Regions from separate parts of the Desulfomicrobium escambiense DSM 10707 genome, predicted to be linked through region 2. Evidence: predicted binding sites of a transcription regulator. Region 2 holds the regulator's gene; each other region holds the start of a gene.
The links. Region 2 encodes sigma-54, which starts transcription at its own class of promoters, with help from an activator protein. Its sites were predicted from a motif close to CTGGCACGGNNNNTGCTT; they were not measured.

Region 1 (5,063 bases), on a different contig from region 2:
TGATGAGGCGCATGTCGTCGGACAGGTCGCGGAAATGGAAGTCCGTGAAGCCGCCAGTGTGGGTAGAGAGGATGGCCGTGGGCAGGCTGCAGACCTGTATGCCCATGGCCGAAAGAATGGGGATCACTGCTGAGAGTGACCCCCCGCCGAATCCGGAGAGATCGTGGATGGCTGCTACGCGCTGGATAACGGAATGCAATGCCGGAGCTCCATGACACGGCATTCAATCCTTCCTGGAGAGACCGATTGAAACCGTCGTTGAAAGTGTGCCGCGAGCAATTGCGCCGAAACGGCCTGCTGTCAACGGGTTTTAGCTGTTCAGGAAGTCCAGCAGTCCTTTGCCCGCCTTGAAGAAAGGCATCTTCTTGGGCTTGACCTGCACGGAGTCGCCGGTCTTGGGGTTGCGCCCAACGTAGCCTTCGTACTGCTTGATCTTGAAGCTGCCGAACCCGCGGATTTCGATCCGGTCCCCGCGCAGCAGCGCGTCGCGCATGGAATCGAAGAAGCTGTCGACGATGGTTGACGCTTCATCATTGGAGATTTTGATTTTTTCTGCAAGGGACTGAATAAGTTCGCTTTTGTTCATCTTCTGCTCCGGATTGCGATTCGTGAATACTGCGGATCGCGGCGCGGGTTTCTCCCATGCCGGCATGTACCATCCCTGCCATCACACCGCTGCGGCCTTGGCCATGTCCGGTCCGCGTGCGGCTTTCCCCCCGAAAATTGAAACCTTGATAATAAAAACCAAGAACTTTGGGAAGTTATTCTGGACATGTTTGCCAAAAAAAATTCATTGGGCCGTCGTGGAACCGCATCTCGCGGCCGCAGGCCGTGCGGGAGGCAGACAGGAAATGTCACTTGTCCCTGATATTAAAGCGGAAATAATAAAAAGACAACTATCTTCTTGAAAAGACAGCCATAAAAATTTCACCCCGACTTCAGGTGCGGTCGGGGCAAAAAAAGAGGGTTGGGCTAGCGTTTCACTCGTCGCACAGATTTTTCCGCGCGTTTTTGCGGTGATGCATTCCGTTCGCTCGGTTTCTGGCGCGGACAGGCGGCGCCGCAGGAGGCGGGGCGCGGCGAGTTGTGTGGCTTGACCGGGGATGCGCCCTTGCGCGCGGGTCTGTGCTCCTCGGGCGGCATGAGAATGCGGTGCTGGCGCAGCCGCTCCTCGTCGGTCCGGGCCACATGGACGGGTTTGCCGTCGGGGGTGATGCCGGCCACGAACATGGCCGTGGCCACAGCGCCGGGGATGGGGATGAAGCACTGCACCTGCCGGGGTTTCCAGCCGCGAGCTGCGAGCCAGCGCCCGAGGGCGCGCATGTCCTCGTCGGTGGTGCCGGGGAAGGCGCTCATGAGGTAGGGGATGACGTACTGTTCCTTGCCGGCCCGTTCGGATTCGCGGGCGAAAACCGTCAGGAATTCCTCGAAGACGCGGATGCCGGGCTTGCGCATCAGGCGCAGCACGTTGTCGCAGACGTGTTCGGGAGCGATCTTGAGCTGGCCGCCGACGAATTCGCGCAGGTACCCCTGCAGGGCGGGCATGTCCTGCAGGGCCAGGTCGAAGCGCACGCCGCTGGCCACGCGCACCCCCTTCACGCCGGGCATCTTGCGCAGCCGGCGCAGAAGGTCCAGGTGGGCCTTCTGGTCCATGCGGAAATGGGGGCAGACCGTGGGCGTCATGCAGCTGGCGCGTTTGCAGGGCTTGTCGTCCTTGGCGCACTCGGCCCCCCACATGTTGGCGCTGGGACCGCCCACGTCGGTGATCTGCCCCCGGAAACCGGGGCGTTGGGCCATGCGCCTGACCTCGTCCTCGATGGAGGCGCTGCTGCGCGAGGCGATGCGCCGGCCTTGGTGCAGGGCCAGCGTGCAGAAGGAGCACCCGCCGCCGCAGCCGCGGTGGCTTGTCACGGAGTCTCGGATCATCTCCTCGGCCGGGATCGGCTTGTCGTAGGATGGGTGGGCGGTGCGGGCGAAGGGCAGGGCGTAGAGACGGTCCATCTCCGACGTGGCCAGGCGCTGCGCCGGCGGCTCGACCACGACGACGCGGTCGCCCGCACGCTGGGCGGCCCGGTCCGTCCCGTCGTGGACCTGCTTTTCCATGAGCAGGGTGGCGCGCATGAGGAGCTTCGGGTCGGCCACGATTTCCTCGTGGCAGGGGAAGAGGATGGCCGCTTCGATGGCATCGGCGGCCGCGCCCGTCGGCGCGGTCACGGTGCCGGGAATACCCGTCAGATCCGAACCTCTCTCCAGCCGTAGGGCGATGTCGATGAGGGCCCGCTCGCCCATGCCGTAGACCACGGCATCGGCCTTGGCGTCGAGGATGATGGGCTTGCGCAGGGCGTCGGTCCAGAAATCGTAGTGCGTGATGCGCCGCAGGGAGGCCTCGATGCCGCCCAGGACCACCGTCAGCCCGGGGAAGGCCCGGCGCAGGAGGTTGGTGTAGACGATGCACGCCCTGTTGGGTCGCGCCCCGGCCATCCCGCCCGGGGTGTAGGCGTCTTCGGAGCGCTTCTTGCGGAAGGCCGTGTAGTGGGCCAGCATGGAGTCGATGGCACCCGCCGAGACCCCGGCGAAGAGGCGTGGCCGGCCCATGGCGGTCAGGTCCTCGGGTCCTTCCCAGCGCGGCTGGGTGACGATGCCGGTGCGCAGGCCGTGGGCCACGAGGGTCCGGCCCAGGAGCGCCATGGCGAAGGACGGGTGGTCGACGTAGGCGTCGCCGCTGACCAGAAGCACGTCGAGCTCGTCCCAGCCCAGACGTTCCATTTCAGTACGGGTCATGGGCAGGAAGGGGGGCTGGGCCAGGGTGGGGCGTGTGAAAAGGCTCATGGTTCGGGGCTATAGGCTGCCCGGGAGCGTGGGGCAAGGACAAAAAAAGGCGGCCCGAAGGCCGCCGGAGGGAGAGGGGCGATGGCGCCGTGCCGGGCGGGATGCGCGGGGTTAGATGTTGTCGCCGTCCGGGCCGGAATTGTCCGGGTTCGCCGTGCAGGGGGCGAAGCCGCCCATGCCGCGAGGCCCGAAGTCGTTCTGGCCGTATCCGCCCATGCCGCGGGGCCCGAAGTCGCCTTGGCCGCGTCCGCCCATGCCGCGATGTCCGTCGCGGTGGCCGAAGCCCATGGGCAGGTTGATGCCCACTTCCTTCTGCACGCGGGCTTCCAGGGCGTCACGCTTGGCGTGGAGCTGGCCTCGCAGGTCGCCCATTTCGCGCACCAGGGCGGTGATCGCTTCGGGCTTGGTGTTGGGGTTGCCCGAAAGGGCCTTCAGCAGAGTGCGCTTCTCCCACATGGTATCGCGCAGGGGCTGGGTTTCCTTGCGATGCTCGTCCAGGATGGCCTTCAGCAGATCCTGCTTTTCCTGGGTCAGCTGGGCCACGGCCGGGTTGCGGTCCAGGGCCTGGCAGTCGCCGCGTCCGCCCATGCCGCGCATGGGGCCGGCGAAGCCGAGGGAACTGACGGCGATGATGCCGACGATGGCCAGCGTTGCGATGATGCTCGTTCTTTTCATGATATCCTCCGGTGGTTGATGTGACATCGTTTGTGCACAGAGAATATCAAGGGCCGTGCCAAGTTGTTTTCTTATGTTTAACTCGCTGAATTGAATTGGTTTATTTTTTCAGATCGGTGTTCGGGCAGGATTCGGGACGTCCCGGCGGATAGAAACTGATCAGGCCCGCCATGCCGCCTGGTCAGTTATTGACCATCCGTGCCGCGGGTCAGCTTGGGGTTGTTCCAATGCCGATCCTTGTCGCGTCTGGTCTTCTTCTCCAGATTGGAGCGCACGGCTTCGGTCAGGTCCACGCCGGTCTGGTTGGCGATGCAGGTCAGCACGAAGAGCACGTCTGCCAGTTCGTCGGCCAGATCGTTCTTCTCGGTCCCCTTGAAACTCTGATCCCCGTAGCGCCGGGTCATGATCCGGGCCACTTCACCGACTTCCTCCATGAGGATGCCGAGGTTGGTCAGTTCGGAAAAATAGCGGACCCCGTAGGTCCTGACCCATGCGTCGATGTCGTCCTGAAGTTCGCGAAGCTGCATTGCCCCTCCTTTTTCTCACGCCTACGAAATACCGCCCGGCCTGGCAACGCGGTTTGGCCTGGGCGCTCGGGCAGGGAAATTGCTATGCATTCCCTTCACTGGTACCTTTCCTTTCACACCAACACCGCGGGAACCTACGGGAACATCCGTTCCACGTCCCGCGCGAGGCATCATGGACGCCACACATACGAAATCCACGGGCACGGCCGTGCCCTCCGGCTACCGACGGGCCCTGATCATCCTGGCCGTCGCCGCGGCCCTTATTCTCATCTGGATCGCGGTTCAGGGCCGGGCGCGGGAGCAGCGGACCATCGCCCGCATCCTGACCACCCAGGGGGAGACCCTCATCCGCGCCGTCGAGGCCGGCCGGCGCATGGGCATGCGCGGCATGGAGGGGCGGCAGTTCCGCCTGCGCGGGCTGATGGACGAGATGGTCCGCGAGGGCGACCTGCGCTTTGTGGCCGTCATCGACGAAAACGGCAGCATCGAGAGCCTGAGCGAGGCCGAGGACGGGGCGGCCGCACCGGCTACGGTCCTGTCGGCGCTGCCCGTCTCGGAAGATCCCTCCTGGCGTGTCGTGCGCGAAGGCCGTGAGCCGGTCTTTGTGGTCTACCGCCTGTCGCGGCCGCCCCGTCGACCGATACGCAATTCCATGCACGGGGGCATGCACTCCCCGGAAGCGCAGCCGGAGGGACGCGTCGTCATCGCAGTGGGGCTGGACGCCGCCCTCTATTTGCAGGCCGCGCGCAAGGACATCCTGACCCTGGCCATGGCTGCAGGGCTGGGATTGACCCTTGTCTTCGCCGGCGGCGCCTCGCTTTCCTGGAGGCGCAAGGTGGCCGCCCTGCAGGCCGAGGTGGTCCGCCAGGAACGCCTGGCCGCCATGGGCACCCTGGCCTCGGGCGTGGCGCACGAGATCCGCAACCCCTTGAGCTCCATCAAGGGCTTCGCCACGTATTTCCGGACCAAGTTCGAACCCGGCTCCAAGGACCATGATCTGGCCGAGGTCATGATCGGCGAGGCGGACCGGCT
Region 2 (5,063 bases):
CACCCAGACCGCCATGGACCAGCAAAGCTCCATCAAGAAAATCGTCTCCCAGGGCAATGTCCGCCTGAAGGCCGACAGGGGACGCTCCGGCACCTGCGCCAAGGCCACATACGAAACGGCCACGGAAATCCTGACCCTCGAAGGCGACCCCGTGCTCATGGAAGGTGCCAACAAAATCCAGGGCGAAGTCATCAAGCTCTACATGCGGGAGAACCGCAGCGAAGTCCTGGGCGGCAAGCAGCGGGTCGAGGCCATCTTCAACACCCCGGCCGACACCAAGGAGCTCAAGCCGTGACGACCCTGTCAGGCCGCCAGCTGGCCAAACGCTACGGGGTCCGGGACGTTGTCCGCGACATCGACCTCGACGTGCGCCAGGGCGAGGTCGTCGGCGTGCTGGGCCCCAACGGCGCCGGCAAGACCACGACCTTCTACATGCTTGCCGGCATCGTCACGCCCACCCGCGGCGAGGTCACCCTCGACGGCGTGGACATCACCCGCTGGCCCCTGCACAAGCGCGCCCGCCTGGGCATGAGCTACCTGCCCCAGGAAAGCTCCATCTTCCGCAAGCTGACCGTGCGCCAGAACCTGCAGCTCATCCTGGAATACTCCGGCCGCACGGCCGAGGAGCAGAAGCGCACGGCCGACAGGCTCCTAGATGAACTGGGCATCACCCGCCTGCAGGACCAGCAGGCGGCCTACCTGTCCGGCGGCGAGCGGCGCAGGCTCGAAATCGCCCGCGCCCTGATCCGCGACCCGAAGTTCATCCTGCTGGACGAACCCTTCGCCGGCATCGACCCCCTGGCCGTGGACGACATCCAGACCATCATCGAGGGCCTCAAGGCCAAGGGCATCGGCGTGCTCATCTCCGACCACAACGTGCGCGAGACCCTGCAGATCTGCGACCGCGCCTATCTGGTGTATGACGGCCGCATCATCCTGAGCGGCAGCCCCGACGAAATCGTCGCCGACCCCGGGGCGCGCAAGGTCTATCTCGGCGAGGGTTTCAGCCTTTAGCGGCGTGCCGATTTCCCAAGGATTGCCACGACCTGCCTTCTGTGGCAAAGTCTTTGCTGGATGAATCCGCCGACGACAACACTGCATCTTACGCGTAGACGACAGAGACACTATGGGCCTTGAACTTCGACAGAACCTCAAGCTGACGCAGCAGCTGGTCATGACTCCGCAGCTGCAGCAGGCCATCAAGCTGCTTCAGCTCTCCCGATTCGAGCTCCTCGAAGCCGTTCAGCAGGAACTGCTGGAAAATCCGATGCTTGAGGAAGCGCCGCGGGAACTCTCCGAGGAGGTCGAAGCCCAGGCCCCGCCCGCCGAGCAGCGGGCCGACGTGTCCTTCGACGACGCCGAGCTCATGCGCAACGCCGACTGGGAGAACTACCTCGGCGACTTTTCGAGTACGACCAAGCAGGTGCAGTTCAAGGAGACCGAGGCCCTCGAAGAGATGATGTCTTACGAGGCCAGGCTCTCGGGCAAGCCTTCCCTGGAAGGCCACCTTCTGTGGCAGCTCTGCCTCTCCAACATAACCGAAGAGGAGGAGGCCATCGGCGAGGCCATCATCGGCAACCTGGACTCCCTGGGCTACCTGACGACCAGCGCCGAGGAGATCGCCTCCGAGACCCTCTCGCCCCTGGCCCTGGTCCAGTCCGTCCTGTACCGACTGCAGCGCTTCGACCCGGTAGGCGTGGCCGCCCGTTCCCCCAAGGAGTGCCTGCTCATCCAGTTGGAGGTCTTGGGCCAGGACGACCCCATCCTCATCTCCCTGGTCGACGAGCACCTGGAAGACATCGAGAAGCGCCGCTACAAGCCGCTCCTGCGCAAGTTCAAGATCCAGATGGAGGACCTGAAGGCCTACCTGGACATCATCCAGACCCTGGACCCCATGCCCGGCGCGAGCTACGGCAGCGACAACACCGTTTTCGTCAGCCCCGACGTCTTCGTCTACGAGTACGAAGGCGATTTCGTCATCGTCATGAACGACGACGGCCTGCCCAAGCTGCAGCTGAGCCCCTACTACATGGAAGACACGAACTTGGCGGTGAAGGGCCCGGACCGGGAGTACCTGCACGACAAGATGCGTTCGGCCATGTGGCTCATGAAGAGCTTGCACCAAAGGCAGAGAACCCTGTATAAGGTGGTCGAGAGCATCGTGCGGTTTCAGCGGGCCTTCTTCGAGCACGGCGTGACCAAGCTAAAGCCCCTGATCCTCAAGGACGTGGCCGACGACATCGAGATGCACGAGTCCACGGTCAGCCGCATCACCACGAGCAAGTACGTGGCCACACCGCACGGCATCTTTGAGCTGAAATTTTTCTTCAATTCCGCGCTGGAGATGGACGACGGCACCCAGGTGGGCTCCGAATCCGTCAAGGCCATCATCAAGAAGATGGTCAGCGAGGAAGACCCTAAGCACCCCTACAGCGACGAGAAGATCGCAGCGGTGCTCAAGGAGAAGCTGGATGTGAACATCGCCCGCCGCACGGTGGCCAAATACCGCGCCGTTCTGGGCATCGAGTCCTCATCCAAGCGCAAGCAGGTGTTTTGATATCCCACCCTTCGCCGCCCTTCGGGGAAGACGCGGGGTTGACCCTCAACTGACGAGGAGGATTCCATGAGGATTGTCTTCAACTTCAAGAACTTCGACCCTTCCGACCACCTGCGCAAGTACGCCAAGGACCGTTTCGGCAAGCTCGGCAAATTCATGGCCGGCACCCCTGACGCCGAACTGCAGGTCAATCTCGAAGTCGAGAAATTCCGCCATATCGCCGACGTCGTCCTGACCGGCAAGAACGTGCACATCTCCGCCCGCGAGGACAGCGAGGACATGTACTCCACCGTGGACATGGTGTGGGACAAGCTCGAGGCCCAGATGCGCAAGATCCGCGACAAGGACAAGAGCAAGCGCAAGGCCGGTGGCGAGACCGTGCGCATGGACGTCATCAGCTTCGACGAGGACACCACGGGCAAGCGCAGACAGAGCATCCAGCAGACCGACCACTTCGAGCCCAAACCCATGGTCGTCGAAGAGGCCGCCATGCAGCTCGGCAAGACGGAGAACGACTTCCTCGTCTTCCTGAACGCCGAGAACGAACGCGTCAATGTCATCTACCGCCGCAAGACCGGCGACTTCGGCCTCATCGACCCTGGGGTATAAGGGCATGAAGCTTGCCGAATATCTGGACAAGGACCTGATCATTCCCGACCTTTCGGCCAGGACCAAGAAGGAGGTCCTGGCCGAACTCGTTTCGTCGCTTCCGGCCAAATTTCCCGGCGTGGACGCCAATCGCGTGGCCCAGGTGCTCATGGACCGAGAACTGCTCGGCACCACGGGCATCGGCGACGGCATCGCCATCCCCCACGGGAAGCTGGACAGCCTCGGCCAGGTCATGGTCATCGTGGGCCGCAGCCGCGAGGGCGTCGATTTCGCCAGCCTGGACCACAAGCCGGCCACCATCTTCTTCACGGTCCTGGCCCCCTCCAACGTGGTGGGCCTGCACCTGAAGATCCTGGCCACAATCTCGCGCCTGCTCAAGGACACCGGCTTCCGTCAGGCTTTTTCCGACGCCGCCGACGGCGAAAGCCTGTGGCGGCTGCTGCAGTCCGTCTGAAAACCGCGCAGGGCACGCCCACATGGAAAAACGCAGCGAACTCAAAAACGTCGTCATCGTCTCGGGCATGTCGGGCTCCGGCAAGAGCACGGCCCTGCGCGTCTTCGAGGACATGGGCTTCTTCTGCGTGGACGGTCTGCCTGCCCGCATGGCCCCGGCCCTGATCGAGCTGTTCTTCTCGTCCCCGTCCAAGGACTACCCGGGCCTGGCCATGGGCATGGACCTGCGCCAGCCCGACTTCGCCGGGCAGTGGCGTGAAGTGCTGCAGGACATGGAGAAGCTGTCGGTGCGCCCGACCATCCTCTTCACGGACTCCTCGGACCAGGTTCTGCTGCGCCGCTACGCCACCACGCGCCGGCCCCACCCCCTGGCCACGGGCAATCTGGGCCTGGAAGCCGCCCTGGACCGGGAACGGGAGATTCTGGAGCCCATCCGCAACCAAGCCGACCTGGTCGTCGACACGTCCCACTACTCGGTCCACGACCTGCGCCGCGTCATCCAGGACAAGTGGGCGAGCATCGCCAGCCAGAGCCAGGGCATGCGCGTGCACCTCATCTCCTTCGGCTTCAAGTACGGGGCCCCGGCCGAGGCCGACACGGTCATGGACCTGCGTTTCCTGCCAAACCCCTATTTCGTCGAGGACCTGCGCCCCCTGTCCGGACAGGATGAAGCCATCGCCCGCTACGTCCTGGACGGCGAACCCGGCCGGGAGTACCTGAAGAGGCTCCTGGAATTTCTCGACTTCACCGTGCCCCTCTACGCCAGGGAAGGGCGCTACCGCCTGACCATGGCCTTCGGCTGCACCGGCGGCAGGCACCGCTCCGTGGCCGTGACCGAAGCCGTGCTTGCCCACCTGAGGGCGTGCGGGTACACCGTCTCGGTGGAGCATCGACATTTCAGTCTCGGATAACGCTTTCTGGAGGAAGAATGGTTGGAGTGATTCTGGTGACCCATGGCCAGTTCGGCCAGCATCTGCTGGAGGCTGCCCAGACCATCCTGGGGCCGCAGGAACAATGCGCCCACCTGGCGGTGGAAGGCGCGGTGGACATGGCCACCCTGCTGACGGACCTGAAAAGCGCCGTCAAACGGATGGAGACGGGCGAAGGCGTGATCATCCTGACCGACATGTTCGGCGGCACGCCGTCCAACATCAGCCTGTCCCTGCTCCAGCCCGGCAAGGTCGACGTCCTGACCGGCGTCAACCTGCCCATGCTGCTGCGCATCCTCGGCATGCGCGACCAGGAGCTGACCCAGTTGGCCCAGAATGCCAAAAACGCAGGCATCCAGGGCATCGTGCTCGCGGGCGAGGTGCTGACCCGCAAGATCGGCGAGGCCTAGGCGTGCTCTGGTTCCGCATCGACAACCGACTGGTCCACGGTCAGGTCATCGAGGCCTGGCTGCCGCACATCCGGGCCAAGACCCTGGTGGTGGCCAACGACGACC
Region 3 (5,063 bases), on a different contig from region 2:
GCCGGGGACTTCAGATCGGCCGGTTCGTCCTTGCCCTTGGGCCAGGCCAGGACGAGGCGTCCCCTGCCGAGGGCGGCGCTCTCGGCAAGGGGCAGGGAGGCGGCGCGCAGGAAGCCTTCCTCGCCGATGAGCAGGTCCACCTTGCCGCTGGTCTTTGCCTGGCCGATGACCTGGCCCATGTTGCCGTAGATGCGCTCCACCGTCGCCCCGGACTTTTTCGCGTACGCGTCGGCCAGGGCGTCCACAACGGGCTTGTAGCCGGCGCCGGACGCGATGAGCAGGGTGTCGCCGGCCTGGGCGGGGAGGGCGAGGAGGAGGAGCAGGAGGGTCAGCAGCGTTTTTTTCATGTCGGGTCCTTATGCGCAGACGCGGGTTGAAAGACGGCCGGCGGCATGCCTCGCCCCTGCGATGGCTCCCGTGAGCCATTCGGGGTCATGGCGGCCGTCGGTCATGGGAAAGATGGAGTCGCCCAGCTCAGAGGCTTCGTGCAGGTCGTGGGTGACCAGCAGCACGGGGATATTCAGGCTTGCGGTCAGGTGCAGGAGTTCGCGGCGCAGGTCCTTGCGCGTGGGCGCGTCCAGGGCCGAGAAGGGTTCATCCAGCAGCAGGATGTCGGGGCTGCTGGCCAGGGCCTGGCACATGGCCGCACGCTGGCGCTCGCCGCCGGAGATGGCTTCGGGCTTGCGGCGGGCCAGGCGCCGGATTCCGAAGCGGGTCAGCAACGTGTCGACCATGGCTTTGTCGGGACAGGAGAAGGCGACGTTTTTCTCGACGGTCAGGTGGGAGAAGAGGGGGTAGTCCTGGAAGACCATGCCGATGCGCCGTTTGCGCGTCGGCATGTCCGTTCCGGCAGCCTTGTCGAAAAACACCCTGCCGCCGAGCTCGATGCGCCCCCAGTCCGGAGTTTCCAGACCGGCCACGAGCCGGATGAGGGTGCTTTTTCCCGCGCCCGAGGGGCCGACGATGGCCGTCAGCTCTCCCCGTGCGCAGGACAGTTCGAGGCGCAGGTCGAAATGCGGCAGACGTTTGCGTAGCTGGATGCAGAGTCCCATGCGATGCTCCGGGCTTGTCGGTCCGGGGTGATGGAATCGGACCGTATTTCCCTCTGGGTTAAAGGGAAAAGGTTGCGCCCTGCAACGAGGTCACGGAAGGGGAGGGAAGCGTGACCGTTCAGACGGTCTGCGTCTGGGCGGCCAGAAAGAGAGGGTCGAGAATCTGTCGGGCGGACTCCGTCCTGCGGCGCGTCTCGTAGTCGACCACGTCCAGGACCCGGCCGCGTCCGAAGGCCACCAGGGTCTGGGCGAAGTGGTCCACGTCGTCGAGGTCGTGGCTGACCATGACCATGGGCATGTCGAAGCGCTCCAGGATGGCGAAGAGCTCGGCGCGCATGCGCTCGCGCAGGGGCTGGTCCAGGGCGGTGAAGGGCTCGTCCAGGAGAAGGAGGTCCGGTTCCGTGGCCAGGGCCCTAGCCAGGGCCGTGCGCTGGCGCTGGCCGCCGGAGATCTGGTTCGGGCGCTGTCCGGCCAGATCGCCCAAGCCGCACAGTTCCAGCAGCTCGTCGACGCGCCGCCGGTGGGCGGGCTTCAGGGGGCCGAGGAAGGGTTTCAGACCGAAGGACACGTTCTCGCGCACGGTCAGGTGCGGGAAGAGGGCGTAGTCCTGGAAGACGATGCCGACGTTGCGCCTGCGGGCCGGCACGTTCAGGCCGGAGGCGGCGTCGAAGAAGGTCCGGCCCCGGACCTCGATGCGTCCGATCCGGAGTTTGAGCAGCCCGGCCAGGGCCATGAGCGTCAGGCTCTTGCCCGAGCCCGAGGGGCCGAATAGGGCGATGCGCCGTGATGATGCCTCGAATTTGGCCTGCAGGCAAAACTCCGCCCCGGGTGCGCAGACACGGGCCTCGATGTCGCAGGTCACGGTCGGGGACGTTGTCGTTGGGGCCGAAGAGGCGTGCGAGGTCTCGGTGCGGCTGATGAAGAACATGTTCATGCCTGCCATTTCGGGGTCAGCAGTCGCCCCGAGACCCAGAGGATGAGGGTGCACAGCACGGAAATGACCAGCACGAGCTGCGCCGCCAGGCTGTCCTGGCCGGCCTGGGTGGCGCTGTACACGGCCAGGGACAGGGTCTGGGTGCGGCCGGGCAGGTTGCCCGCGATCATGAGCGTGGCCCCGAACTCGCCCATGGCCCGAGCGAAGGCCAGCATGGTGCCCGCCAGGATGCCGCGCCCGGCCAGGGGCAGGCAGACCTGCAGGAAGACGCGCCACTCGGGGTAGCCCATGGTCCGGGCCGCGTCCTCGTACTTGCGCTCCACGCCGTCCAGTGCGGCGCGGGCGGACTTGAAGATGAGGGGGAAGGAGACCACGGCGGCGGCGATGACGGCCCCCTGCCAGGTGAAGATGAGCGTCACCCCGAAGGCGTCCTGCAACCAGCGCCCCAAAAACCCGTTTCGGCCCAGCAGGACGATGAGGTAGTAGCCCAGGACCGTGGGCGGCAGGACCATGGGCAGGCTCAGAATGGCGTCGACCAGTTCCCGGCCGGGAAAGCGGCAACGGTGAAAGACCCAGCCCAGGACGACCCCGAAGATCAGGGAGGTCAGGGTGGCCAGGGCAGCCACGCGCAGGCTGAGCTGCACCGGGAAGAGAAAGGTCGTGTCCATCGAGATTCCTTGAAGATTTCGTGCCGAAGGCTCTTCACGTGGAGAAGCAACAATCGGGCCTACTGGGCTGGGGCGTCCGCGCCGGCCGGTCCGGTTGCGTCCGAACCTAGGTTTTCCGGGCCGTTGAAGGCAATGCGGTCACGGTTCTGCCCAAGAGCGTGACCGCGGGTCGCGGGAAATGTTCCCGCCACCCTTTTCATGGCGTTGCGTTGCAGTGTGTCGGTGATAACACAAATGTCGGTTCAGACTGAATTGTGGGAAGATGTGCGCCGAGTCGTCGTCTAGTGCAATCGAGTCATATGTGTTTTTTATAACATATTGAAAATATTGATTCAAATGTTATGTAGCCATCAGCCCCGCATCCGCTACCCACTTTGTGAAGAGGGAGTGAAGGGTGCGGAAACATGGAACCATGGAGGTTTTGATGGCTACGTTTTCACGGCGAGGGTTCATGAAAATCACCGGGGCGGGCGTTGCAGCCATGTCCCTGGGGCAACTGGGGTTCGATCTGAAGCCCGCCTACGCGTACGCGAAGGCCCTGAAGATCGAAGGGGCGAAGGAGGTCCTGACGGTCTGTGGCTTCTGCTCCTGCGGATGCGAGATCATCATGCACGTTAAGGACGGAAAGATTATCAGTTCCGAAGGCAATGCGGACTATCCCATCAGTGAAGGCGCCCTGTGCCCCAAAGGCGCGGCGTTCTACCAGATGCACGTCAGTGACCACCGCGTCCTGAAGCCCAGATACAGGGCTCCCGGCAGCGCCAAGTGGGAAGAGAAGGACTGGGACTGGATGCTCGACAAGATCGCGCACAAGATCAAGGAAACGCGCGACAAGGATTTCGTTCAGAAGAATGACAAGGGACAGACGGTGAACCGCTGGGAAACGTACTTCCAGCTGGGCACCTCCCAGATGGACAACGAGGAATGCGCCGTCACGCACCAGATGTGCAGGGCGTTGGGAGGCGTATACATCGACCATCAGGCCCGAGTCTGACACGCTCCGACTGTACCGGCTCTGGCAGAGTCGTTCGGACGCGGCGCGATGACCCAGCACTGGATCGACATCAAGAACGCCAATGCTATTCTGATCATGGGCAGCAATGCTGCCGAGCACCATCCCATTTCCTTTAAATGGGTGTTGAAGGCCAAGGACGCGGGGGCGCAGGTGATCCACGTGGATCCCAAGTTCTCGCGCACCTCGGCCCGCAGCTGTCATCACGTTCCGCTGCGCAGCGGAACCGACATCGCCTTCCTGGGCGGCATGGTGAAGTACATCCTGGAGAAGGACCTCATCCAGAAGGACTACGTCACCGAATACACCAACGCCTCCTTCATCGTCGGCGACGACTACAAGTTCGAAGACGGCCTCTTCTCGGGCTTCGATCCGAAAACGAAGAAATACGACCAGAAGAAGTGGGCCTTCGCCAAAGACGAAAACGGTGTGTCCAAGCGCGACAAGACCCTCAAGGACCCGCGCTGCGTATACCAGCTGCTGAAGAAGCACTACGAGCGCTACGATCTGGACAAGGTTTCCTCCATCACCGGTGTGTCCAAGGAAAACCTGCTCAAGGTCTATGAAGCCTTTTCGGCCACGGGCAAGCCCGACAAGGCCGGCACCATGATGTACGCCCTGGGCTGGACCCAGCACTCCGTCGGCGTGCAGAACATCCGCCTTGGCTGCATGATCCAGCTCCTGCTGGGCAACATCGGCGTGGCCGGCGGCGGCGTCAACGCCCTGCGCGGCGAGCCCAATGTCCAGGGCTCCACGGACCACGCCCTGCTGTGGCACATCATTCCTGGCTACAACAACACGCCGACGACGGCCTGGCCGACCCTGGAAGACTACCTGAAGGGCAACACCCCGGTCACCAAGGACCCGAAGAGCGTCAACTGGTGGCAGAACCGGCCCAAGTACATGGTCAGCCTGCTCAAGGGCTGGTTCGGCGACAACGCCACCCCCGAGAACGGTTTCTGCTACGACCTGCTGCCCAAGCTCGAACCGGGCGTGAAGTACTCGAGCATGTTCATGTTCGACCGCATGTATGCCGGCAAGATGAAGGGCGGCGTCATCTTCGGCCATAACCCGGCCATGAGCTTCCCCAACACGCACAAGGTCCGCGCGGCCCTGCAGAAGCTGGACTGGCTGGTGGTGGGCGAAGCGCACGACACCGAGACCGCGTCCTTCTGGCGCCAGCCCGGTCTGGACTCCAAGAAGATCAAGACCGAGGTCTTTCTGATGCCTTCTTGCCAGCGCGGTGAAAAGGACGGCACCACATCCAACTCCGGCCGTTGGCATCAGTGGCACTACAAGGGCTATGAGCCCATGGGGCAGAGCAAGTCCATGGGTTGGATGGTGGTCGAGATCATGAAGCGGGTGCGTGCCCTGTATGAAAAGGACAAGGGCGCCTT
Region 4 (5,063 bases), on a different contig from region 2:
TTCCGCATAATCCTGGAGCTGCCGCCGAGCCTCGAAAAGGTGGTCGCCCATCTGCTCCATGCCCTCGACGAGTTCCTCGATCTCGTCCCCCTGCTCGAGCCTGCTCAGCAGGTCCGAGCCCTCGGCATCGGCCACATTGCGGCGGAAGACGCTGCTCAGCCGCTTGAGGTTGTTGACCACGAGCACCCGGAACAGGATGTTGGTGGCAGAGAAGAAAAAGAGCGCGCCCAGGGCGAAGAAGGCGAAATACGTCAGGATGGTCTGCTGCACCCGGCCGACGCTGCTGTGCACCGAGATGCCGACGAAATCCACCCCCGCGATGGCCCCGAGCTGCTTGCCGAAGCCGCGCACCCCGTAGAGGGCGATAAGTTCCTGCGGGGCGTTTTCCGGCTGGCCGTGGCAATACATGCATGACTCCTCGAAGCGCACGGACCGCACCTTGAGGTAGTACCGTTCCCCATCAATCACCCTGTAGCCCTGCCAGAACTCTTCGTCGGGATTGGCCCGGAAATACTTGATCAGCTCGCGCTCGTGCTCGTTGGCCTCGTAGGCAGGGTTGCGGGCGTCGATGGCCACGCGGCGATAGATCGTCCCGTCCCGGTCATCGTTGACCGGAGCCATGATGGCCCGGGAGATGAAGGAGGACGACATGGCCTCAATGACGAAGGAGGACGGCAGCCGTTCGTACATCGTCGGCCGAAGCACGTCCCGCACGTAATGCTGGATGGAGTCCACATGGGTGAATATGAGCAGGGCCTTGTCCCGCACCTCCTCCTCCAGGACGTTCTTCATATGCACGTAGAACCCCACGGAAAAGGCGATGCCCAGAATGATCGAGGCCACGAGAAGCCCGGAGATGAACTTGGTCTGGATCTTTGACGGCTTGGGGATGTGCATGTCCTGGCCTGGGATGAAGCGGAGCCCGCAGCGCGGGAAAAAGGCTTCGGGATGGGGTGCCGAGGCGGACCGCCCTGACGTCGCGGCGCCCCTCCATCGAAGCGTACGGGACTGCAATAGGATGGAAGCGCCTCCCGATCAAGACGCGCGAAAAGGGCCGCCCCCGGAGCGGGGCGAGGGCCCCGCTATTTCTCTTCGAGGGCGAAGCGCAGGTATTCCTCCCCTTCCTTCACCTGCTCCACGTCGGTGTAATAGTACCGGGTCGGGTCGATGCCGTTGTTGTCCAGGTACACGGACATGCGGTGCAGCACGCCGCAGGAGTTGGTCAGCAGGGGCAGGAAGAGGTAGACGAAGGCCAGGGCCGTGCCCGTGGCCAGGATGAAATTCTTGAGCCGCACCGTCAGGCTTTTCTCGTTCATGGCAAATCCTGTGACAGGCAGGGAGGACGCGTCCTCCCTGCCTGATTGATGTTTAGATCTTGGCCGTGATCTCAGGGAAGACCACGTAGAACATGATGTAAGCCATGGTCAGAGTCAGGGCCAGGTTGAAGCTCTGGCCGCAGACGTACAGGATGAGGGGCTTGCCGCCCTTGAAGTACTTGGCCAGCTCACGGAAGTTGGTCGACAGGCCGATGGCCGCGAAGGACAGGGTGAAGAACCAGTCGCGAAGCAGCTTGGTCCCGCCGCGCACGATGCCGTACTCCATGACGGAATTGCCCAGATCCTTGCCCATGCTCTGGTCCAGGATGGAGAAGATGATGGACGCGCCGATGAAGCCCAGAACGAACTTCGGGAAGCGGTGCCAGATCTCGCCGGCGCCGACGCTGTGGCCGGAGTCGGTAGCCTCGACCTTGGTGACCCAGTAGATGGCCACGCAGAAGGCGGTCACGCCGATCATGACGTTCTGGATCATCTTGATGGTCGCGGCTACGTACATGGCCTTCTGGCCCAGGAACGCGCCGGCCGCGGCCACGGCGCCCGTGGAGTCGATGGTGCCGCCCATCCAGGCGCCGCCCAGGACCTCGGGGATGCCCACAGCCTTGATGAAGGCCGGCATGGCGATCATCATGATGGCGGTGAAGACCAGAGACAGGCCGATGGACAGGGTCAGCTCCTCCTTCTTGGCCCGGCAGGCCGCCGCCGTGGCGATGGCCGCGGAGGTGCCGCACACGGACATGTCCGCGGAGATGACGATGTTGAGGGTCTTGGAGGGCATCTTCAGGATGGTCTGGCCGAAGGTGTAGGTCACGACGATGACGATGGGTGTCACGACCCAGGCCACGAAGATGCCGGGAATGCCGATGGCCACGATCTTGTTGAAGAGGACCTCGGCGCCCAGGAGCACGAGGCCGGTCTTGATGAAGAATTCCACCTCGCAGGCCGGGAGCACCCACTTCGGCGTACCGATGGTGTTGGCGATGAGCATGCCGAGCACCACGCCCCAGGCCTCGGCGCCGAAGCCGTACTGCTTGGAGATAGACTGGCCGCCGAGCATGTAGGCCAGCACGGCCACCAGGAAGACGATGGTGAAGCCCTGCATGAAGGCGGGCATGCTCTTGCCCATCATGGCGATGCCGACGCCGAAGATGGCGGCCAGGAAAACGCACAGGCCGATCAGGGTCGGGAGGTAGTTGTAGGGCTTGTTCTCGGCCTTGGACTTGGCTTCGCCCGCGGCCTTCTGGGCCGTACGCCATTCGCCGATCTTGGCGGAGGCGTCATCATTCAGGGCCTTGTCCTGGAAGGACGCGCCGGCGGCGGCTTCCTCGGCGGCCACGGCAGCGGCCAGCGCGGCCTCGGCCTTGGCCTTGGCCTCTTCATACTTGGGCATGGCCTTCTCGTTCAGGGCCTGAGCCTGGGCCTCGCTGCGGATCAAGGCGTCCATGGGATTGGTCTTCCAGGAACCCGGAGTCTTGGTCCAGTGGGTCATGAACTTGCCGAAGGGGGTGCCGGTGCCCTTGAGCTTGCCCTTGTCGTCCTGGGCCTTGTGCCAGGCGATGGTCTTGAACGGAGCCTTGGCCAGTTCAGCTTCCTGAATCTGGTTGGCGGCGGCGATCTTTTCGGCGAACTCGGCCTTGGGGCCGAAAGTCGTGTACGCCAGGATGCTCACGACGATGATGATGAAGCCGAGCCAGATGGCCAGGTAGTCCTCTTTTTTCCACAAGTCCGACCACTGGCTCTTGCCGTGATCGATGACGACGTTGCTGTCTTGGGCCATGGGTGTTTCTTCCTCCTTGCTTGTTTCAAATACATCCCCGCTGGGGGGCACCTTTTCGAAGCGTCAGCTAACAAAAGCCATGCCACGAAACGCATCCGGCACCGCCTCGCAATTTCAGCACGTTACAAGCAAAGAGCACTCGACAAGCGCAAACACGACTTGTCACCTGCAAACTCAAGTTAGCACACCGCCTGTCATCTGAAGCGCAGAAATGGATACGGGAAGAAGGTGCCGGCCCCGACGACGGACCCGTCGGGGCCGGCCGGGAAGGCTATTTGGCGATGTCGAGTTCGCGCTTCTTGGCATAGACGAAGCGCACCAGCTGGTACTCGAAGGGGCTTCCGGTTTCGTAGTACCGGAATTTGACCTGGTGCCGAGCGTCCACGGCCTTCACGCCGTACACGCCCGTGGTCGCCGTGCCCCGGGCAGCCCACCCCATGCCGTCAAAGAGGAAGTCCGCGGGGTTGAGGGTCAGGACCGCGTCGAAGGCCGTGCCCCCGGCGTCCCGCAGGCCAGAAGGCCCAAGGACGGGCAGGACCAGATACGGGCCGGAGGGCACGCCCCAAACGCCCAGGGTCTGCCCGAAATCCTCGTTCTCCTGCGGGATGCCGCCCTTGCCCAGCACATCGACCAGACCGCCCAGTCCGATGGTCGTGTTGAAGACGAAACGCCCGAGCGAAACCGAGGCCTTCTTGGGGTTGCCCTGCAGGACCGAGTTGACAAAAATCGGTATTTCCTTGAAATTATTGAACACATTGGAAACGCCCTGCTGCACGCTGTCCGGCAGGACCGCCTCGTAGAAGCGAAGCACCGGCAGATAGACATAGCGGTCCAACTGGGCATTGAAATGATACATCGAGCGGTTGAACCCCTCCCAGGGGTCCTCGACCAGAAAGAGCCGCTCGACCTCCGGGTCTTCGGAAAGGCCGCGGTGCACGGGCGCCTGGAAAGGACCGGGCTGGTGCTCCGGAGTGGTGGCGCAGCCGCAGGCCAAGACGAGAAGAAGAAGGAGAAGAACGCGCATGGGTCGCCTCATTTGCGGAAGAAATCGAGCATGGCCGCCACATTGTCCCTGAAGCGCAGGTTGCCGCAATGGCCGCCGGCGGGAAAGACGGTCAGGCGCGACCCGAACGTGTTCTCCAGGAAGGCGAAGTTTTCCGGCGTCAGGATGGGGTCGTCGGCGTTGGTCATGACGGCGATGCCGCCAGCGCCGCGCAGAAACGGGCCGATGGCCTCCAGGCTACAGGCCGCGACGGCCTTTTCCGCGGTGATCGCCGGGTCATGGAACCGCAGAAAGGGCAGCAGGTACTCCCGAACGTAGTCCTCGAAGCTCACGCCCACGGCCGAATCGAGGTAGGGGGCCAGGGACTCGTCCTTCACGATCCGGTGCCCCCGCGGCACGATGTACCCCGCGCCCGTGCACGTGTCGCTGGTGAAAACCATGGACGCCAGCGACAGGCGGAAGGCCACGCCGATGAGGATCTTGAGTTCCTTCTCGGAGATGGAGCGGTTGCGGTGCAGGGCGAAGAGGAACTCGTCGCCGAAATTCACCTGGTCGCTGGACCGGTACGCCTCGGAAAGCTGACGCACCAGTTCGGCCACGGTGCGCGCGGCCTCGAACCGGTCGGCCACGTTGTCGGACAGCAGATGGTCGAGGCGGATGGCCGAAGTCATGAGGTTCACGGCCGGATTCAGCAGCAGCACCTTTTCAAAGCCGAAGCGCTTCTCGCGGGTGTCCAGTTCGGCCAGGAAGGCCGCCTGAGTCCCGCCGAGACTGTAGCCGGCGAGGTGGAAGGACGTGATCCTGTCCCGCCCCATCTGGGCCGCGATGGCGTCCATGGCCTGATAGAGGTCGGCCACGTCGTAGGGGATGTAGCCCGGCACTTGGGTGGTCGAGGCGCTGACCACGAAGTTGGGGTAGGTCGGTGAGGACAGCGTGACCACGTGAAAGC

Region 1: a site for sigma-54 is predicted at 3,549-3,566, ahead of G394_RS20130 (periplasmic heavy metal sensor). Genes of this name have one in related genera too.
Region 3: a site for sigma-54 is predicted at 2,699-2,716, ahead of modB (molybdate ABC transporter permease subunit). Genes of this name have one in related genera too.
Region 4: a site for sigma-54 is predicted at 3,180-3,197, ahead of G394_RS0103985 (YeiH family protein). Genes of this name have one in related genera too.

The regions. Positions count from the first base shown of each region.
Region 1 is NZ_AUAR01000007.1:120,844-125,906, reverse strand. Features, by position in the region: gene G394_RS0108270 (pyridoxamine kinase) at 1-199, opposite strand, end outside; gene G394_RS0108265 (HU family DNA-binding protein) at 311-586, opposite strand; gene G394_RS18505 (YgiQ family radical SAM protein) at 973-2,829, opposite strand; gene G394_RS20130 (periplasmic heavy metal sensor) at 2,941-3,504, opposite strand; gene G394_RS0108250 (nucleotide pyrophosphohydrolase) at 3,690-4,031, opposite strand; gene zraS (two-component system sensor histidine kinase ZraS) at 4,204-5,063, shown strand, end outside.
Region 2 is NZ_AUAR01000027.1:14,054-19,116, reverse strand. Features, by position in the region: gene G394_RS0115405 (LptA/OstA family protein) at 1-295, shown strand, start outside; gene lptB (LPS export ABC transporter ATP-binding protein) at 292-1,014, shown strand; gene rpoN (RNA polymerase factor sigma-54) at 1,127-2,557, shown strand; gene hpf (ribosome hibernation-promoting factor, HPF/YfiA family) at 2,624-3,166, shown strand; gene G394_RS0115385 (PTS sugar transporter subunit IIA) at 3,171-3,620, shown strand; gene rapZ (RNase adapter RapZ) at 3,643-4,530, shown strand; gene G394_RS0115375 (PTS sugar transporter subunit IIA) at 4,548-4,958, shown strand; gene G394_RS0115370 (PTS sugar transporter subunit IIB) at 4,961-5,063, shown strand, end outside.
Region 3 is NZ_AUAR01000001.1:261,732-266,794, forward strand. Features, by position in the region: gene modA (molybdate ABC transporter substrate-binding protein) at 1-347, opposite strand, end outside; gene G394_RS17450 (ATP-binding cassette domain-containing protein) at 357-1,052, opposite strand; gene G394_RS0101155 (ABC transporter ATP-binding protein) at 1,171-1,986, opposite strand; gene modB (molybdate ABC transporter permease subunit) at 1,983-2,654, opposite strand; gene fdnG (formate dehydrogenase-N subunit alpha) at 3,079-5,063, shown strand, end outside.
Region 4 is NZ_AUAR01000003.1:166,372-171,434, forward strand. Features, by position in the region: gene G394_RS0103975 (ATP-binding protein) at 1-897, opposite strand, end outside; gene G394_RS0103980 (hypothetical protein) at 1,083-1,316, opposite strand; gene G394_RS0103985 (YeiH family protein) at 1,369-3,111, opposite strand; gene G394_RS0103990 (MlaA family lipoprotein) at 3,383-4,135, opposite strand; gene G394_RS0103995 (alpha/beta fold hydrolase family protein) at 4,144-5,063, opposite strand, start outside.